Regions from separate parts of the Thalassotalea insulae genome, predicted to be linked through region 2. Evidence: riboswitches for the same ligand, from Rfam matches in the RefSeq annotation. Region 2 holds a riboswitch; the other holds the start of a gene.
What was found. A riboswitch is a leader RNA that binds a small molecule or an ion and turns the genes downstream of it on or off. The one in region 2 is predicted to bind cobalamin.
Positions count from the first base shown of each region.

Region 1: another riboswitch for cobalamin. It lies ahead of QQK06_RS12985 (ABC transporter ATP-binding protein); the one in region 2 lies ahead of QQK06_RS15590 (hypothetical protein).

Region 1 covers NZ_BSST01000001.1:2,862,654-2,872,663, reverse strand. Annotated here, with positions in the region: gene QQK06_RS13025 (cobalamin-binding protein) at 1-624, opposite strand, end outside; gene cobO (cob(I)yrinic acid a,c-diamide adenosyltransferase) at 627-1,229, opposite strand; gene QQK06_RS13015 (cobyric acid synthase) at 1,226-2,707, opposite strand; gene cobC (alpha-ribazole phosphatase family protein) at 2,704-3,408, opposite strand; gene cobU (bifunctional adenosylcobinamide kinase/adenosylcobinamide-phosphate guanylyltransferase) at 3,401-3,985, opposite strand; gene QQK06_RS13000 (adenosylcobinamide-GDP ribazoletransferase) at 3,985-4,812, opposite strand; gene cobT (nicotinate-nucleotide--dimethylbenzimidazole phosphoribosyltransferase) at 4,812-5,891, opposite strand; gene QQK06_RS12990 (FecCD family ABC transporter permease) at 5,896-6,882, opposite strand; gene QQK06_RS12985 (ABC transporter ATP-binding protein) at 6,875-7,669, opposite strand; cobalamin riboswitch at 7,776-7,999, opposite strand; gene QQK06_RS12980 (ABC transporter substrate-binding protein) at 8,373-9,497, shown strand; gene QQK06_RS12975 (hypothetical protein) at 9,519-9,845, opposite strand; gene QQK06_RS12970 (hypothetical protein) at 9,924-10,010, opposite strand, start outside.
Region 2 covers NZ_BSST01000001.1:3,466,339-3,476,348, forward strand. Annotated here, with positions in the region: gene QQK06_RS15570 (TonB-dependent receptor domain-containing protein) at 1-1,143, shown strand, start outside; gene cobD (threonine-phosphate decarboxylase CobD) at 1,203-2,240, opposite strand; gene QQK06_RS15580 (cobalamin biosynthesis protein CobD/CbiB) at 2,248-3,264, opposite strand; gene QQK06_RS15585 (histidine phosphatase family protein) at 3,297-3,893, opposite strand; cobalamin riboswitch at 4,066-4,303, shown strand; gene QQK06_RS15590 (hypothetical protein) at 4,484-5,101, shown strand; gene QQK06_RS15595 (cobyrinic acid a,c-diamide synthase CobB) at 5,141-6,550, shown strand; gene QQK06_RS15600 (response regulator) at 6,687-10,010, shown strand, end outside.

The sequences.
Region 1 (10,010 bases), 600 kb from region 2:
AATTTGTGGATAATCACTGGGGCTGTCAATAAAGGGATTAGATGCCTGACAAACCGCTAGTTGCTGCTGTGGCCAGGCATTATTTGCCACGGTAGTTAACGGTCTTGGCCATAACTCATAAAACACACTAATGGCTGATTTATCCTGATATTGTTGTTTTAACTGCTGTAAGCGCTGTAAAAACTTCTGTGCCTGTTGCTGCGCCTGATCTTGGTGTCCGGTGAGTTGACCAAAATATTGCAATTCTTTAGCAACATCTTCTATACTTTCAGGCTCAGAGTAAACAATGTTAAGCCCAAGCTTTTCCAAACGATCTAGATCATCCGTTGGATTACCGCCACGCCAGGCAATGATCAAATCAGGATCACTTGCCAACACTTGTTCAATATTAAGACGAGCATAGTTGCCGATACGTGGGATAGCTTTTGCAGCTTCCGGGTAATCTGAATGTTCGGTGGTACCAACAATTTGCTCACCCGCACCAATGTCAAATAACACTTCGACAATATGAGGAGCCAGTGCAATAATGCGCTGAGCTGACAACGTTTGCTCATTCGCTAACGATTGAGATGATGGCATCATCATCCCTAGGCAAATGAAAAGACATGTTTTCCAATTCATCATGATTACCAATCAATGCCTTTTTGTACTTTAATACCCGCCTCAAATGCGTGCTTAATTGATTGCACTTCGGACACCGTATCTGCCATTTCAATCAAACGTCTGTGCGCTGCCCTGCCAGTCACCACGACATGCTGACCTTCGGGGCGATTGGCGATTGTTGATAGTACTTCATCAATATCTAAATACCGATAGCTAAGCATATAAGTTAATTCATCCAGTAACACGGTATTAATACTCGGGTCCTGAAGCAATTTTTTCGCCTCTTGCCACACTAATTCCGCAGCCGCAATATCTTGCTCTTTATTTTGCGTTTCCCAAGTAAAGCCCGTTTTCATCACGTAAAATGGTACGCCCATTTTTTCCAATAAATTACGCTCACCACAATCCCAGGTACCTTTAATAAATTGGCACACTGCCGCTTTTAACCCATGACCAACCGAGCGGGTCACGACACCAAACCCCGAGGTCGACTTACCCTTACCGTTACCTGTGATCACTAACAATAAGCCTTTATCATCGGTTGCCGCTGCGATGCGTTGATCGACTTTTTCTTTGATTTTTTGCTGACGCTGCTGATGCTTTTGTTGTTTTTCTTGTTCGTTCATCTGTTACTCCAATTATTCATTATTTGTTCTAATTTAGTTAAATCTAAATGCTGTTGGCAAACATCAGCTAAAGTATCAATTGCGCGTTCCTGTACTTGGCTAAACTCTACATGCTCGCTTAACTCGCTATGACACCAATTTGCTAATAACTCCACCGCCTGAGCACTGTCAAACAGGCCATGCAAATAGCAACCTGCCACTTGCTGATCGTCACTAACCGCTCCCTGTAATTGACCGTTAATATTGACAATAGCCGCTAAGCTTTCGTCTTTTTGCGTTTGCCCAACATGAATTTCATAACCGCTCACGGCAACGCTTTTGCCATTTAAGCTCAGCATCCCTTGCTGATTCGTTAAAGTTTTATCCCGCGCTAATTCTGTAGAGATTGGCAAAAGCGCCAAACCTTGGCTAACACCAGATTCACCTTCGATCCCCAATGGATCATTGATAAGCGTGCCTAACATTTGATAGCCACCACAAATGCCAAAGACTTTACCGCCATAACGTAAATGTCTGTTAATCTGACTATCCCAGCCCTGTGCCTTGATAAACGCCAGATCATCGCGAGTATTTTTACTACCCGCTAAAATGATCAAGTCAGCAGCCGGCAACTCAGTTTGCTGCAACTGAGAGGCATAAATAAATTGTAAATCGATTTGTGGATGAACCCGCAGCGCATCAAAATCATTATGATTACTCATACGCGGTGTCACCGGCACTATCACTTTTAACTTTGCATCTGTCACTTGCTGCTGCACCGCAACCGCATCTTCCGCCGCAATATGTAAACCATGAATGTAAGGTAATACTCCAAAAACCGGTTTGCCAGTATGTTGTTCCAGCCACTCAAGCCCTGGCTCCAGTAATTTAATATCACCGCGAAAACGGTTAATAACAAAGCCAACAACTCGTGCCTGTTCTGATTCACTGAGCAGTGCCAACGTGCCAACTAAATGAGCAAAAACACCGCCTTTATCGATATCAGCAATAATAATCACCGGGCAATCAACTTGTTCAGCAAAGCCCATATTCGCAATATCACCGGCGCGTAAATTAATTTCTGCTGGGCTGCCTGCCCCTTCAACGACGATTCGTTGATAATTTTCCTGCAAACGCTGATGCGAGCTTATTACTGCATCCAAGGCGATTTTTTTATAATCATGATAATTCTGTGCATCCATACTGGAAAATACTTTGCCATGGATGATCACCTGAGCATTTTTATCTGACTGAGGTTTTAGTAACACTGGATTAAAATCAACCGATAACGGCACGTTAGCTGCCTGCGCTTGCACCGCCTGTGCGCGGCCGATCTCACCGCCATCGGGAGTAACAGCACTGTTTAATGCCATATTTTGTGGTTTAAACGGCGCGACTTTTACTCCTTGTCGTGCATAAATCCGACATAAGGCTGCAACTAATGTGCTTTTGCCAGCATCACTGGTCGTGCCCTGCACCATTAACGTGTTATTACTCATTTCATTTCCAAGTTTTTACCGACCAGGGCTGTAGCACTAAAGATAAAGTCATCATTCGACTCTTCATTGTTATTGTCGTGATTAATTAATAATGACTTAGCAATACTACTCACCCGACATTTACTTTGCTGATAATCAATAGTTGTTAAACTACCATTTGCAATTGATAGCTGGGTATACCAATCAGGATTACGGTAATCAACATTGAGTAAATGTGCCAAGATCATACGAATAACGCCACCATGACACACCACCAGATACTCGCTATCTACACACTCTCTCGCAAGGGATTGTACTATCTGCTGCCATGCCTGAATGACCCGAAAAGAAAAGCCGGTTAATAACTCAGCCTGAGGTAGAGGATGCTGCACCGGATTTTGCCAAAACAACTCTAATGCCTGCCATGCTTTGTGTTCTTGATAAAGTTCATCAAAAGCAACGCCATCATAACAACCAAAATTCATTTCCTTTAGCCGGCTGTCTTCGCTTAATGCACAATGATAATGCGCAGTTAATAATTGAGCTAAACGCAGACAACGCTGCAGTGGAGAGCAAAATATCCGGCTAATATTGAATGTATGACCTGCTAATAATCGGCAGATAGCGGCATTAACCTCAGCGCTTACCGCGACATCTGTGTGTCCATATAAAGCTGCTGGCCCCGACACTTCGCCATGGCGCAATAAATAAATCTTAGCCATTGGTAACAGCTCCGTCACCTTTTAAAGCTAAAGGAATACCAGCGGTTACTAGTGTTACTTTATCAGCCACTTGTGCCAAGGCTTGATTCATCCAGCCTTGATGATCAACAAAAACACGGGTTTCCTGCCCCATAGGCACAACCCCAAGCCCTATTTCATTAGAGACTAAAGTAATATTGGCAGGATGTTGACTTAATAGCTGTACTAAACTTGCCACCTGTTGATGTAAATAGTCACCTAAATACTGAGCATTTTCAGCTTGTGTTCGCTTTTGCCTCAATAACGCCGTGCTTAGTTGATTACTGAGCCATAAGGTTAAACAGTCAATTAAGATCACATCCCCCACCACTAGTTCTGCTAATGGTTGCTCCAATGCCTTTGGGCATTCAATCAACTGCCATGCCTGATGCTGGCGTAACTTTTGATGGTGTGCAATACGCTGTTTCATGCCACGGTCTAATGGTTCAGCTGTCGCAATATAGATGGGCACTTGTCCAGCGGATAATTGCGCCAGCACTGATTTTTCGGCAAACGACGACTTACCTGAGCGAGCGCCGCCCAAGACTAAATGCAACATTAGCTCGATCCTTGGGTAAATAGATGACTGACAACAACCAGATAAATCAATAACTCACTTAACTGTTGCGCTGCCCCCAAACAATCACCGGTAAAACCGCCGAGGCGCGCAATTAACCAGCGACGAAAAATCCCTCGAAAGAGCATTAAAATTAGTACCAGTTTTACCAGTAACCAATAAAACCCGACGATATTATTAAATAAAATAACGGCAGAGATTAGCGCGACAGAAAATAAAATAACTAACTCTTGCTGACTTTGCTTAGTAGCCAACGGCTTGCTTTTACTTAGCTTAGTATCACTGACGTAAGGGGTGTTATAAATAAAGCTGGCGGCCAGTGCACGTGATAACGAATAAGCGACAATGACACTAGGAAGTAAAAGCGTCTGCTGAGCTAGATTAAGCCACAATACGAATTTCAGCGCCAATGCCAGTAATAAGCTAATAGCGCCAAAGGTCCCTATGCGGCTGTCTTTCATAATAGTAAGTCTTGCCTGTGGACTATAACCGCCACCAATACCGTCTGCCATATCCGCTAACCCGTCTTCATGAAATGCCCCGGTAAGTAAAACACTAATGATCAAGGTTAATACCAGCGCTAACGCTATCGGAAACAACATAGCCAATAGTTGATAGCTAAATGCCACCAGCAAACCTAACAATAAGCCAACAAGCGAAAAATAACGATTAGCCTGATTCATTCGCTGTTCAGAATAAATCAGCCCACCACCGACTGGTAAGCGGGTAAAAAACATTATCGCCAAGCACAATAACTGCCATTGCCGTCTGATTTCTACTTGCCGTCGACGACTTAACAGCACCGCCATTAAACAGTCACTCCGGCACTTTCAAAACTTGCCATTTCATTGTAAAAACTAGCGGCCGCTTGTACTAATGGCAGTGCCAATGCAGCGCCAGTACCTTCACCTAAGCGCAAATCTAATGATAATAAAGGCGTCACGTTAAAGTAAGCCAACATCTTTTTATGCGCCAGCTCATTCGACTGGTGCGCAAAAATAAAATAATCACTGACCTCAGGATACAGTTTTGCAGCGACTAATGCCGCACTGGTAACAATAAAGCCATCAACTAAAATCACCATCTTAGCCTGTGCCGCTGCTAACATAGCGCCAACAATCTGCACAATTTCAAAGCCGCCAAGCTCAGCTAAAACATCCATAGGCTCAAACGTCTCTACTGCTTGTTGTGCCCGTTCGACTGCCTGAGCAACCAATGCTTTTTTTCGGGTTAACTGTTCTGAGCTAATACCGGTGCCCTGGCCAACACTATCTTGTACATTTTCCCCGGTTAATGCGATATAGATTGCTGAAGCCGCGCTGGTATTGGCTATGCCCATTTCACCAAAAATCAGCAGATTACAACCAGTTGTTCGAATCGACGATACTATCTGCTGACCATAAGCAATCCCTTGCTCCACTTGCGCCATCGTCATCGCCGCCCGTTGACTGATATCCTCAGTGCCTGCGCCTAAACGCTGCTCAATAAAATCTGCCGATAACGATTTTTCTTTGACGGTTAAAGGAGTTTGAATACCTGCATCTACCACTTTCAACGCGATATTATTATCGCGGCAAAAGCAGTTAATCGCCGCGCCCCCTTGGAGAAAGTTTAAGACCATCTGCCGAGTAACATCACTGGGTGCTATGCTGACATTTTGCTGAGCAATGCCATGATCCCCAGCAAAAACTATCGCAGTTGGCTGGTTAATTTCAATACGCTGGCAAAACTCTCCACTAGCGACACTTTGAATTAACGCCAATTGTTGTGCCACTTGCTCTAATAAACCCAGTGAGCCTGGTGGTTTAGTTTTATTAATAATTTTATCTTGTATCGCGTGCAAAAAAGCACTCGATTTAGGTGACACTAACGAATCAATAGTAAACACTTACTCACATCCTACGCATTATAATTAGAAAGAAAACACTACCAATAACTGATGTGATCACACCAATAGGTATTTCTTGTCCTGCCACCACAGTACGTGCAATGACATCAACCCAGATCAAAAAGCAACCACCGACTAAGCCAGAGCAAATTAATAATTTTGCTGTAGTTTTACCGATAAAGGGACGAACAATATGAGGGATCATTAAGCCAACAAAACCAATACCGCCACAATAAGAAACAATCACCGCTGTCATTGCTGCACAGATCACTAGCGCCATTAACCTTAATTTGGCGACATTAATTCCAAGCGTGCGGGCACTTTCATCACTTAACAGCAAGGCGTCAAGCTGACGAGCAAATAACAACGCAATCAAAGTACAAGATAAAACCACCGGAACAATCCAGGCAAGCGCCTGATAATCCGCTCGAGCTAACGATCCCATCATCCAGAAAATCACCCGATTGCTAGCAAATGCTTCACCAAAATAGAGAATAAAGCTAGTAATAGAACTTAGCAAAAACGACACCGCCACCCCGGCCAATAGCAAATGTTCCACTCGGCGCCAGTTATTATTCATTATAATCACTACGACAATTGCTACCGCAAATAACGCCCCTAAAAATGCCGCTAATGGCAATGAAAATGCCTGTAAATATTGAGGTAGTAAACCTGAAATAGTCGCCCCTAACCCTGCACCAGCAACAATACCAAACAAGTAAGGATCGGCTAATGGATTGCGAGTAACATTTTGCATCAAGGCCCCAGCAGCCGCTAAAGCAAATCCAGCAAGAAAGCCCATGATTATTCGTGGAAAACGAATTTCGAGCAAAATAGTGTGATAAATGGGTCGTTGGCACTGGTCAGATAAACACTGCCAGACATTAGCAAAATCAAGCTCTGCGGTGCCAAAGCCCATAGAAGCAACGAATGAGCCAAGCACTAATACGGCGATAATAGCAAAGCGCGAGTAATACTTAGTACTATTCATGGTTCGCTTCCTCGTCAATCATTGCATAGGTCACACGCACTTTTTCGGTCAACGGATTACGATCCACTAAACAATCAAGATGAAAAACTTCTTTTAACCGTGACGCTTGCAGCACGATATCTGGCGTATCACATGCTAGCACCTGACCGCCTGATAGCAGCAGTAACCTATCGCAATATTGCGCCGCCAAATTCAAATCATGAATGGTCATGATCAATGTTAGCCCTAGTTTTTTTACCATGGATAAAATTTGATGCTGATAAAAAACATCGAGGTGATTCGTGGGTTCGTCCATGATCAACACCTGAGGACGCTGCACAATAGCACGGGCGATTAAACAGCGTTGCTGTTCCCCACCAGATAAAGTATTAAATACCTGATGCTGTTTATCTAATAAGTCGACGGTCGTTAGCGCCTGTGCAATTAACTGACGATCTTGATCCGTATTTCTGGCAAATAAAGTTTTATAAGGGATCAGCCCCATATTAACGATATCCAGTACCGTCAAGTTAAAGACAGCTTCGTGCAACTGACTGACCACTGCAATTTTTTGCGCCACTTCTCTACGATCGAACAAATCTAATGGCATACCATCGAGTAACACCTGACCGGAAGATAACGGGTACTCCTGATACAAACACTTTAACAGCGAAGTTTTTCCGGCACCATTAGGCCCGACAATACCAAAAGTTTCATTTTTCGCGACTGTAAAACTGACATCTTCCACTATGGTTTTACCATCGATTTGCCAGTTAATATTTTGTGCTTGTATTTGAACAGCTGTCATAAGAACCACATCAACAACAATATGAGTGCGGCAGGAAAGGAAATATTAAACAGTAATAGCGTTAACTATCACTTAAGAATATAGCCACCATGTTACCCGCACGGTTTATTTGTCTTTCATTCTGGCAGGTCTCCTGACTTATAGAGATATCCCAAATTTGACCTTCCCAGCCTAACAATCAGGCCAGTGGATAATAAATTCAGCTCTACTTACAGTTGCGGGAACAGTTGTGGACTAATATCTTAAGCTCATCAGCCAATGGATACGCACCACATTCCCTTTTAAGTTGTTTAGTCACACTAAACAAACACCAGAAATTCGCGCTACTTTAGCACAGTAATTTATAGACTGCTATAGTTTAGCTATATAGACGTCTAAAATGTATTTCGGCGATAAAAAACCTCGTCTAAATGGCGAGGTTTTACTATTCAAGCCGTTTGATAAACATCATTACTTATGCAACATTTGTCGGCTCTATGTTAATGCAAACTTCACTGAGTAAAGTAATGGGAAACTCTCCTATGATAGGCATGTTGTTTGCTCCCCCCTTTATCTGGAGTAATATAAGCACAATAACTGATAGAACCTACCGCAATTAAGAACCCAAAAGTTCGAATAAGTTGCTCTCTCTAATAAAGTACTAATTTGTTAATTTATGGATTTTGATGTTTACTTAATCTAAAGACAACTTAACAGTACTGTTTTGCCCAATAATATTGTGATAAAAAATTACTCAATTGTATTATCGCTGATATGCTTTCTTAGTATTTGCTCATACAGCTATGCTACGTCTCCTCAAGTCACCTTTATCATTCCCGATCAGAAAGGCCCAATATTTTGGCAACGTGTAGCGCAAATCAGCCAAGCAGCAGCCGACAGCCTCAATATAAAACTCAAGCTTATTAATACTGATCCGAATCGCTTTGCCTTAAAAGAAACCATTCACCAGGTAATCAATAGTAGGAACCATCCTGATTATCTTATTTTCAGACCTTTCTTAGGTAATACTGAAGCAATATTTAAACTATTAGAACACGCCAAAATTCCTTTCATTACATTAGAACAAGCTTTTCACGGTGATATTCGACAACGACTCGGAGACCCTCAGGAGAAATACCAATATTGGATTGGGCAAATCAATTATGACAACAAGACGGGTGGAAAATTACTACTTAACGCATTAATTAGCGCGTACAAACAACAACAATCAAACCAAGAAATTCATATTGTTGGCATCGGTGGTGATTTTGATGAAGTGGGCTCCGCTCGTCAGTACGCACTCGAACAACTAAAAAACTCCCCACCAGAACAAGGCATATTCGTTGAACAAATATTTCCAATGTATTGGAATCCATTGTTAATTACTGAACGCTTACCTATGATTAAAAAGCGCTACCCAAAAGCAAACATCTATTGGTGTGTTGGGGATCAACTGGCATTGGAACTATTACGTTTACATCAGAAAAGTTCATCCTCACCTATTATAATTGGTGGCTTCGACTGGTTACCACAAGCACTAGAGAAAATTGAACAAGGAGATATTACGGCCTCAGTGGGTGGCCACCTGTTTATGGTCGCCAATGCATTAGTGAAGATTATTGATTTGCAGCAAGGCATTAACCGCTTTTTACCATCCGTTGTTCATCAGTATGAGATCATCGATAGTAGTAATGTTGCTCAGTTCAAGCAATTTTTTGTTGAACAACAATGGAGCAAAATAAATTTTAGCCAATTTCTTCTATCAAAAAATCCACATGCCCCGGCATTGACGGTTAACAATATGCTAGCCCAATTCCCCCGAAAAGTAGCTCACACAGCAAAAGAGTGACCGACAAAGCATCACAAAGAATTACTTTACCAACTGTAAAATCGTTTGAGGTTCAGGTTGTTCAATCATCACTTTCTGCGAGATTAGTTTACCGTGTTTAAAACGGTCAAAATGTGCTTGCTTAGCACCTAACTGACGACAAAACTCTTTAAATACCTGAAAATCTTGTCCAGTAAACTGTTCTTGTTCTCGAGTCATTAACCCATCGACATAAACGTTATCTCCATTAACGTTAAAGTTAGCTATTGCACTATATTGATCACCATAGCGTTTTGTTCTTATTGCTCTTACCGATTTGATTTCAAAAATCCAGTCACCTAATTCAATATAACGGGGCATGGTTGTCATTGCTAATACCTTAAAAAAAGGTCGGTTACAGGCTGGGAGTGTAACCGACAAAGATAGGGAGAAATATACAGAGATTATTTACTTGCTAGCTAATGCTAAATATTGATTAAATTCTTCTTCACTAACACCAAGGTCAGCATTTTTATCAATTTTAGTGAACGCACT
Region 2 (10,010 bases):
CTAAATTGGCTTGCTCAGGTCGATCAAGGAGAAACGGAATATGATTCTGGGGGAGCTAATCAGAGTGACGTAAATAACCATGTTTGGCATTTGGGTGCGAAACTAAACTGGCTGGCGTCAGGCATTGCGAATGTGACTGAATTTGGTGTTAGCCAAAATCGTACTTCCAGTATTGGTTACGGTAACGGAACTCGCAAAAGTGAGGGGCTTCAGTATGACTCTCGTCGTCAGCAATATTCGTTATTAAATAGCAGTAAATTGTCACAGCAATGGCATTTAAACCTTGGGGCTGATTTTTATCAGGAAACCCTAAAAGGAGATGCGCAGTATGATAGAACCGAACGTGATGTTTCCGGTGTCTTTGCTCATGCCATGTATCATCAGGATAAATTCTCATTTGAATTAGCGACCCGCTATGATGATGTCGAAGGTATTGATTCTGAGACTACCTATAATACCAGTGCTGGTTATCAGTTAACTGAACATACTAAGGTCAGTGTCTCTGCCGGAACCGGTTTTAAAGCGCCGACATTTAATGATTTATACTATCCACTAGGTTGGAACTATATAGGTAATCCAGAATTAGTGTCGGAAACCTCAACCAGCTACGAATTTAGTGTCAGTAGTTATTTTGAGAGTGTTTCATTGGTGTTTAACCTTTATCAAACGGATATCGAGCAGTTAATAGACTGGAGTGGTAGTACAGAAGAAGGCTACGTAACTCCTGTTAATGTTGATGATGTTGAAATTCAAGGTGCTGAATTAGGTATTAACTATCAGGGGTTTGGCGGTGTGCATAAGCTTAATGTCAGTTATATTGAAGCAGAAGATGCCTCGACCGGTAAACAGTTGGGACGTCGCGCTAAACATCATTTGAGTTATCAATTTGATAAGACCTTAGGTAATGCGGATGTTTATGCTGAAGTGCAGTTTAAGGGGAAACGCTATGATTACCCTTATGGAGGAGGGGCAGTAAAGCTTGATGGTTATTCACTGGTCAATTTAGGTGTAAATTATGCTCTATCTAATAAGGTGAAGCTACAGGCTAAAATCAATAACGCTTTTAAGCATTCTTATCAAAATACTGATGGTTACTTTACACAAGGCAGAGTGGTGTATTTCGGCATCAGTTATCAGAACTAATTCTGATTAATAATGAGAAAATCCCGTATTAGTGGTAATAACTAATACGGGATTTTTTATTAGTCAAGAAGTAACTTTTTGGCTTTTTGACAACTCTGCGTTAAACGGGGGATTTGTTCTGAGGTGGCGATGCCAAACCTTAAGCTGTCCTGCTCATCAGTCAGGCGACAATATAAGCCCTGCTGACATAATAAATGGTATAATTTAGGCGCATCACTTGGCTGTTTAAAGCGTAAGGTCAGAAATAAGTCCGTGCCTTTTATTTCATCGGATAAATGTCCATTAAAAACCTTCTCTAATACGATTTGCTGTTGCTGTCTTAAATGTTGTAATTGTTGCTTTTGCTGAGCCTGCCATTTTATATCAGTTAATGCCTGTTCGGCGATAAATTGCGCCGGGCCGTTAACTTGCCACGGTGACTGACAGCGTTTAAATGAATCGCACCAAGTGCTATCTGCGATTAAAAAGCCAATCCGTAGTCCGGCTAGGCCAAAAAATTTGCCAAACGAGCGTAATGCCAGTGTATGCTCATCGGTTATTGGTGAAGCCAGCGATTCATCAGGCATAACATCGATAAATGCTTCATCAACTATTAACAAGCCATCGAGTTTTTGCATTTGTCTTCGATAGCTAAGCAGTTCCTGCCGAGTAAAAAACTTTCCGGTTGGATTATTCGGATTGATCACTACCAGTACCGAATGTGGAGTGAGCTCAGCAAGTGGTGGTAGTTCATCTTGATAATACATTAGCTGAAAACCTGCCTGTTGCCAGGCGTAGGCATGCTCTTTGTAACCGCGCTCAGGCAAATAAACATGCTCCCCTTTAGGCTGATGTAGTCGATATAACTGAGGCAAAGCACTAATGACGGCCTGACTGCCATTGGTAACGACCAGTTGTTGACAGCGATAATAATCTTGGGCGGCGATGATTAATTTTTCACTAAGTTGTGGCAACTGCTGCCAAATGGCTAACGGGATCTCCTTAGGAATTGGATAACTTAATGGTGCAATACCGGTTGATAAGTCGAGCCAGTCACTTACTGGAATATTGTATTGTTTTGCTATCTGGTTAAGCTGGCCGCCGTGAATTAAGGTCATAGGTGCTTTAATAATAATGAAATATTAAAATTGTTAACTGATAAATAAAGGTGGTAATGACTAATAGCATACTGGCATTGGTGACAATTGTTAAACTGGCTTTGATGTCTTGAGCCTGCACTGGCCTTCCTTGCCCTAAAGTTACCGAGTTGAGTTGTTGGCCGTGATAATTTGCCGTGCCGCCAAGCTGGCGTTTTAAAACGGTTGCTCCAGCGGCCATTACCCAGCCGCCATTATGGCTTTTATAACTATTACCTTGCTGGTAGGCGTTACTTAGCGCTTGTTTAAGGTTACCTTGCATTGCATAGAGCACAGTACAAATTTTTCCTGAAATAAAACCAAGTAAGTCATCGAGTTTGGCACTGGCATAGCCAAAATGTAGATAGCGCGGCGTTTTATAACCCCACATTGCATCTAAGGTATTGGCCAGTCGGTGGATGATCACCAGCGGGGCTCCGCCAATCAGGTAACAAACTAATGAGGCGATAACCGCATCATGGCCGTTTTCCAGCATGGATTCTACTGTTGCACGCGCGATTTCCTGCTCTGATAGCTTGTTGGTATCTCGGCTGACAATATAGCCGGTAAAGTGACGGGCGCTGGCAATATCGTTATTAGCTAGTGGCCGGTATATTTGCATTGCGTGCTGGTGCAGGCTGTTAAGGCCGAGCGCCAGGTACAGTATTGTGGCATCACAGAGCAGTTGCCAGTACCAGTTAAGGTTTGACAGCAAATAAAAATATAATAGTGGTATTGGCATCACCAGCAGGCACCAGGAAATCAGGCCAACGACTTTTACTTTCAATTGAGTAGGTAGCACATTCTTAGCCGCGACTATGTGGTGATCTGGATTGAGTTTAGCTTCAATGACATTAGCAAGTGTGCCAAAAGCAACCAGGTAATGATAATGTTTGGCTTCTCCTAATCGCTTGTCTAACAGTAAGGCCAGCAAAATAGTCAGGCTGGTGGAAAACGTTGGTAAGACAGCCCAAAGCTGCTCACTTAGTGTAATTAACCCGTCCATAACGACATTCCTTGTTTCAATACCGCCCTAATCTATGATGCCAACGCCAGTTGATGAAGCTGAAAGCTTTTGATTTGGTGTTGATAGCTTAAATGGATAATATCGCCGTTATTAAATAATTCATAGGCACTAGCGTTGGAATGATAACCTTGTTTCGCGAGCAAGCAACGTAGTGCTTCACCGTGGCAAATGACTAATACATTCTTGTTAAGATAGGCTTTTGCAATTTGTTCTAATACCTGAGAAATACGCTGAGCACAATCAATAGCGCTTTCACCGCCTAATGGCTTTGCTTGAGTAAATTGCTGAAAAATTTTCTGATAATCTGGCGATGCCTGAATATTTTTTAATTGTTGGCCTTGCCAGTGTCCTAAGTGTCGTTCAGTTAAATCACTCTCAGTTTGATGTGGGATTTTTAAAATTTCTTGGCAAATTTGGGCGCTGGTGATGGCACGACCAAGGGGAGATGAAATAATGTGACTTATGTTGCTTTTTTCCAGACGTTCGGCGATATTTCTTGCTTGTTGTCTGCCTTTTGTCGTTAATTCACTATCAAGCTGTCCTTGAAAACGTTGCACTTTGTTCCACTTGGTTTCTCCGTGGCGCGCTAAATATAAATTAGCCTTCATTTAATTTTATTGCTCCTGGCGCTAGGTCTGGATGAACAAACTGGATGCGCAGCATAGCGAAACTCGCACTCGGCTTCAATCTATATCACCTTGAAAGATTTTAAAAATTATTGTGGTTAGATGAGTTGTTTTTTCGGCGTTTTTGCTATTGAAGCGAAGCAGGTTATCACGTAATATCTGCAGTGATTTAGGTGTCTTAGCAGTCGTAATACTTTGATCGAACAAAGCATTACGACACTGTAAAGATGAAACGTGAAACTGGTGAAATGCCAGTACTGCCCCCGCAACGGTAACTGTGAGCAGCAACGTAACCACTGTATTTAAACGATTCTGTCGTTAGCTGGATATGGGAAGGTGTTGCAAATGCGATGAACAGAAGTCCGGAGACCGGCCTGATCATGCCTAATTTATTAGGTATTGTTTGAGAACTGCGGTGGGCGGTGAACCAAAGACAGATAAAAGCTAAGCAGCAGGCCCGTGTTTTACCAGTACAATGCTTAACTAGTTTTTGATGCTGCATGGCTGCCAAACTTTATCTACTTTGATTTCCAACACCGTTAAACTTTGTTTATTGTGACAACGGAATCGTTATGAAATCAGTTAAATTGCCCCAACCTGTTAGTATCACTTTGGCCCTGTTTGTGTTACTGACGTTATTAATGGTAGCGACTCGCGGCCACCATTTTGCCAGTCTTAATCATTTACCCAGTGCATCAACCGCGATTTTCTTTATTGCTGGCATGTATTTGAGAAATATGAAAGCGTTTTGGTTTTTCTATTTACTCACCATAGGGCTTGATTTAGCGTCATCTTATTCTCGGGGTTATTTGGGCGATTGTTTAACCCCTTCATACCCTGCGCTGGTTGTTAGTTATGGCTTGATGTTTGTCGGTGGCTATTGGGCAAAGCCTCAATGGCGACAATCTAGTGCTGGCCTGTCGAGTATCAAAGTAGCTGCTACTTTATTTATTGTCGGTTCAATAGCATTTTTCATTTCTAATGGGAGTTATTACGCTTTCTCGGGTAACTTTGCTTCTTTATCCTGGCAAGAATACCTAGCTCGTGTCGAAAAATATTATGCCAGTGCTGTTACTAAGCCCGTCTTTTACGTGGTAATTGCGGTCGCGATAGACTTTGTTGGCAGTTGTTTATTACGTCAGCAGAAGGTCATTGCCAAATTTAATGCTAAGGAGAGCGCTAAGTTATAGCGTAGTTATTAATGATGAACGATAACAGAGGTATAACTAATGACATCCGCTAAACACGCATTTTCATTAAATAATAAACCGGAACATCTGCCAGGTACCGGTGTTAATTGTCCGGCACTTATTATTGCGGCGCCACATTCTGGCTCAGGTAAAACTACAATCACAGCAGCGCTTGCCCGCTATCATAAAAATCAGGGCAAGAAAGTGACTGTTTTTAAAGTTGGGCCTGATTTTATTGATCCGATGATTTTACGTCAGGCCAGTGGTCAATTAGTCTATCAGCTAGATCTCTGGCTGGTGGGGGAGCGAGGCTGTCAGGAATTGCTTTATCAGGCAGCAAAAGAATCTGACCTTATTTTAATTGAAGGTGTGATGGGATTATTTGATGGCACGCCAAGCAGTGCTGATTTAGCCCGTTACTTTAATATTCCAGTACTTGGAGTGATTGATGCCAAGGCGATGGCACAAACCTTTGCTGCACTAGCCCATGGCTTAGCAAAGTTTTGTCCTGAATTACCGTTTGCTGGTGTATTTGCTAACCGCGTTAATAGTGAAAGGCATGCAGAGCTTTTGCAGGAAAACTTAGCCTCCGATATCACTTTTTATGGACGTTTGCCTAAAGATAATGAGGTCACTTTACCTGAGCGACATTTAGGGTTAGTGCAAGCACAGGAGCTGAGTGAGATAGATGCACAACTCGATCTTGTTGCCAGTTATATTAATGCGACTAAACTGACGGAATTACCTGCCGCAGTTGAGTTCTTTGCTGTTAAACAAGACGAACAAATATCCGATATAACAGGTGCGTTAGCAGGAACGCGCGTTATTATTATTAAAGATCGGGCATTTAGTTTTATTTATGCTGCGAATATTGCCTTTTTACAGCAAGCAGGAGCCGAGCTTGTTTATTGTTCGGCGCTGGAAGATAGCCACTTGCCAGACGGCGATGTCTTGTATATTCCTGGCGGCTATCCTGAATTATATGCTCAGCAGTTAGCCGAAAATCATACATTTATTAGTGACGTCAAAGCTTTTGCTGCCACTAATAAACCGATAATTGCGGAGTGTGGTGGCATGCTCTATTTACTTGATGAACTAACCAATTTTGCTGGTCAGCAATACTCGCTACTTGGCTTATTGCCGGGCAAAGCTGTGATGCAAGAAAAGCTCACAGCCATAGGATCGCAATGGGTCGTTTTACCTTTTGGTGATAATACAGGTAATAATAACAGTGATAATATTATTCGTGGTCACAGTTTTCATTACTCAAAGGCAGAAGTGAGATTAACGCCTTTATCTCAGACTCGCCATCATCCGAGCGAGCGTTTAGGGGAATTTGTCTATTTACATAACAATATTCTTGCTTCTTATATGCATTGGTATCTTCCTAGCAATGCTAAATTAGCGTTATCTTTGTTCGGCAACATCAATACCTCCAGTGAGAGCTAGAACGATGTCAGATGGCAATATTTGTTAGCACGACTATATTGTTAAGAGATCTAGGGATAGTATGGATACAGTTTTTATTTGATAGTGGTGACTATGCTTAGGTAATAAAGCGTGTGTTTTCGTATAAGGAAGTACTATGTCTACTAAAGCGAGTTCTCAGTTTTTTGCCATTCGCCGTCCATTTTTATACGCAATTATAACGACTGTGGTTATCGGGGTAGCGTTTGCCTTTTATGTGAATTCAGACATTCGTCGTGATGTTTTTAATGAACTAGAACATGAAATAGCCGAGAATTTGTCACTGAGGCAGGATGCTCTAACTCGCCAATTAGCAAATTGGCAACATCAAGTACGATTTCTTCATTCCACGCCGCCGGTACAGGGGATTGTTCGAGCCTATGAAAATGGCAGAATAGATCCCTATGACGGCACGACCTATGAACTTTGGCGCTCACGTTTACAAATTATCTTTAAGGGGTATATTGAACACGACCCGAATATCACACAAATTCGCTATATTTTTGCACCGGAGCAAGGACGAGAAATTGTTCGGGTCCATCGTAAATACGGGGTTATCCGAGTCGTACCAGATAGCGAATTACAAAGGAAAAGTGATAAAAAGTATTACACCGAAAGTGCTCAATTGAGTCCGGATGCACTCTATCTATCCACTATTAATTTAAACCGGGAATATGGCAAGGTTGAATACCCTCATATTAAAACTATTCGTATCGCAAAAGCTATTTTCAATAATCAGGGAGAATTTTCCGGCATTTTGATCGTTAACTATAATGCTGAGGTTTTACTAGGGCAGTTACGGCACAATCTAAGCAATGATTATCAGACATACCTACTCAATAGCATTGGCGAATTTATCATAGGCCCAGCACCAGAACTGGAGTTTTCTGCTGATTTAGGTCAACAGCATAGTTGGCAAAAATACTTTGTGTTAGCTGAAGAGCAACCATCAAGCGCAAAACTAGCGACCCTATACTCCACCTTGGCTAATGAAAAAATCTATTATCAAGAGCACAACATTTTCTTAGGTAATACTGAACCACATGAGTTTTTAACGTTAATTGTTGCTGCCCAACAATCGGCTATCGAACAGGAGATCTCCGCAAGAACGACCTTGGCATATACCAGTATACTTTTTTCCGTGTTTATTATTTCGTTGATCTTGCTGGCGGCCGATATTTATGTGCGTAAAAAATTAATGCTGTTGGAGGCCAAATCTGAATATGAAGCCATTATCCGAAACTCCAATGATGCCATTGTGGGGATGGATATTAGCGGTAAGGTTAAAAGCTGGAATACGTCAGCAGAGCATACCTTCGGCTATACCCAAGGTTATGTTACCGGCAAAAGTATTTTTGAATTGATAATACCGAGTGAAAGTAGCATCTTAACTGCGCAAACATTGAAAGCTATTTTTCAAGGCGGTGTGGTCGAACCTTTTGACTTTAAAGCAAAAACTCACTGTGGCAAGTTGATTGATGTCTCGATTAACCTTTCACCAATTGTGTCAAATAAAAACCAAGTTACAGGTGTTGCTGGGATTTTTCGCGACATTACTCAACAAAAGCAAATTGAATCGCAAATTATTGAATTAAATAACTCGTTAGAACATCAAGTACAAGAGCGTACCGCAGAATTAGAACAAGCAAAGGATAAAGCGATTGCGGCGAGTAATGCTAAAAGCGAGTTTGTTGCTAATATCAGTCATGAAATCAGAACACCAATGAATGCCATTCTTGGTTTAGCTTATTTACTGAAAGAGCAGGATTTACCGCAAGCAACCTTAACCATGGTGAAGAAAATTCATCATGCAGGCACTTCGTTGTTAGGGATCATCAATGACTTACTGGACTTCTCAAAAATTGAAGCCAGTCGTTTAACATTAGAAAACATCCCGTTTCAACTGTCTGATGTTATTGATAATCTGGCTAATATTATGTCGTCATCGGTTGGGAATAAATCAGTCGAAGTGATTGTGTCAGCGCCGCCGAAAGATGCGGAGTTTTTAATGGGGGATCCATTAAGATTAGGTCAGGTACTAATTAATTTGGTGGGTAATGCTCTTAAATTTACTGAGCGGGGAGAAGTTGCCTTTTCGGTGAAATTAATCGAAAAAATAGCGGACGATAGTCAGGTCAAGTTACGTTTTTCTGTACGTGATACAGGTGTTGGTATTCCAAAGGATAAGCAAAAGCAAATATTTAGTGCTTTTTCTCAGGCAGACTCTACCACAACCCGTCATTTTGGCGGTACAGGCTTAGGTTTAGCGATCAGTAAAAAGCTTGTTACCTTGATGGGGGGAGAGCTCAATTTAACCAGTGAACCAGGTAAAGGTAGTGAATTCTATTTTGAACTGGTGTTTGAAGTCAGTGATCCGCAGAAAAGCTCAGTGCCTGAAATGATGCATCAGCGGGTGTTAATTGCCGAAGATAATTCAACAACGCGTGCCAGTGTGATGGACATTTGTAGTAGCTTAGGTTGGTACGCGGAAGATACTGACTCCGCTAAAACCGCGATTCAGTTGATCAGGGATAATCAGGACGACCCGTTCGATATATTGTTGCTAGATTATCATTTGCATAAGTGCGATGGCTTATCAGTGATCAGAGCGATAAAACAAGAGTTTGCTAACCTTGATATCACGATTATCTTACTGGTTGCACCCAACTGTCGTGATACCGTGTATAACGAACATACCGATCAATTGGTGGATTTAGTGCTGACCAAACCCGTGACCACGTCAAGCTTGTATGATGTCATTATCGAAGCAAAAAATGTTCAGGGACAAATACAAAGCTCAGCCAATTTGGCGAAAAATAGTAAAAATCGCTTGTCTGCAGTACAAATTCTGGTAGTTGATGACAGTGCAATCAATCGTGAAGTGGCGCAGAGCATATTGGCAGGTGAAGGAGCTATTGTTGAAACGGCAGAGGATGGTGCGCAAGCATTGACGCAAATTAAACAGCGAAGCCAGCCGTTTGATGTCATTTTGATGGATATTCAGATGCCGGTGATGGATGGTTATCAGGCCACTAAAGAGATTCGAGCTTTGCCTGTCTATAATACGACACCTATTATTGCACTAAGCGCCGGGGCATTTAAATCGCAACAAGATGCGGCGGATGAAGCGGGGATGAACGCGTTTGTTTCTAAGCCATTTGAAGTGAATAAGTTAGTTGAAGAAATTCTCAGGTTTCGTCAGGCATCACAAACTTCACTTGAACATAGCCCTACAACGCAAGGTATTGGCAATGATAATGCTAATCTCGATAAGGTGCAGTGCATGGAACAATCAGTAATACCGGAAAGATTAACATCTGAAACATCAATACTTGAATCTAAGCCATTAATCGATGTTAATGATGCCTTGAGTCGTTGGCAAAACCCGGATATTTACCAACAGCAACTGACTTTATTTTTGCAGGTTCATCGTGAAGACCCA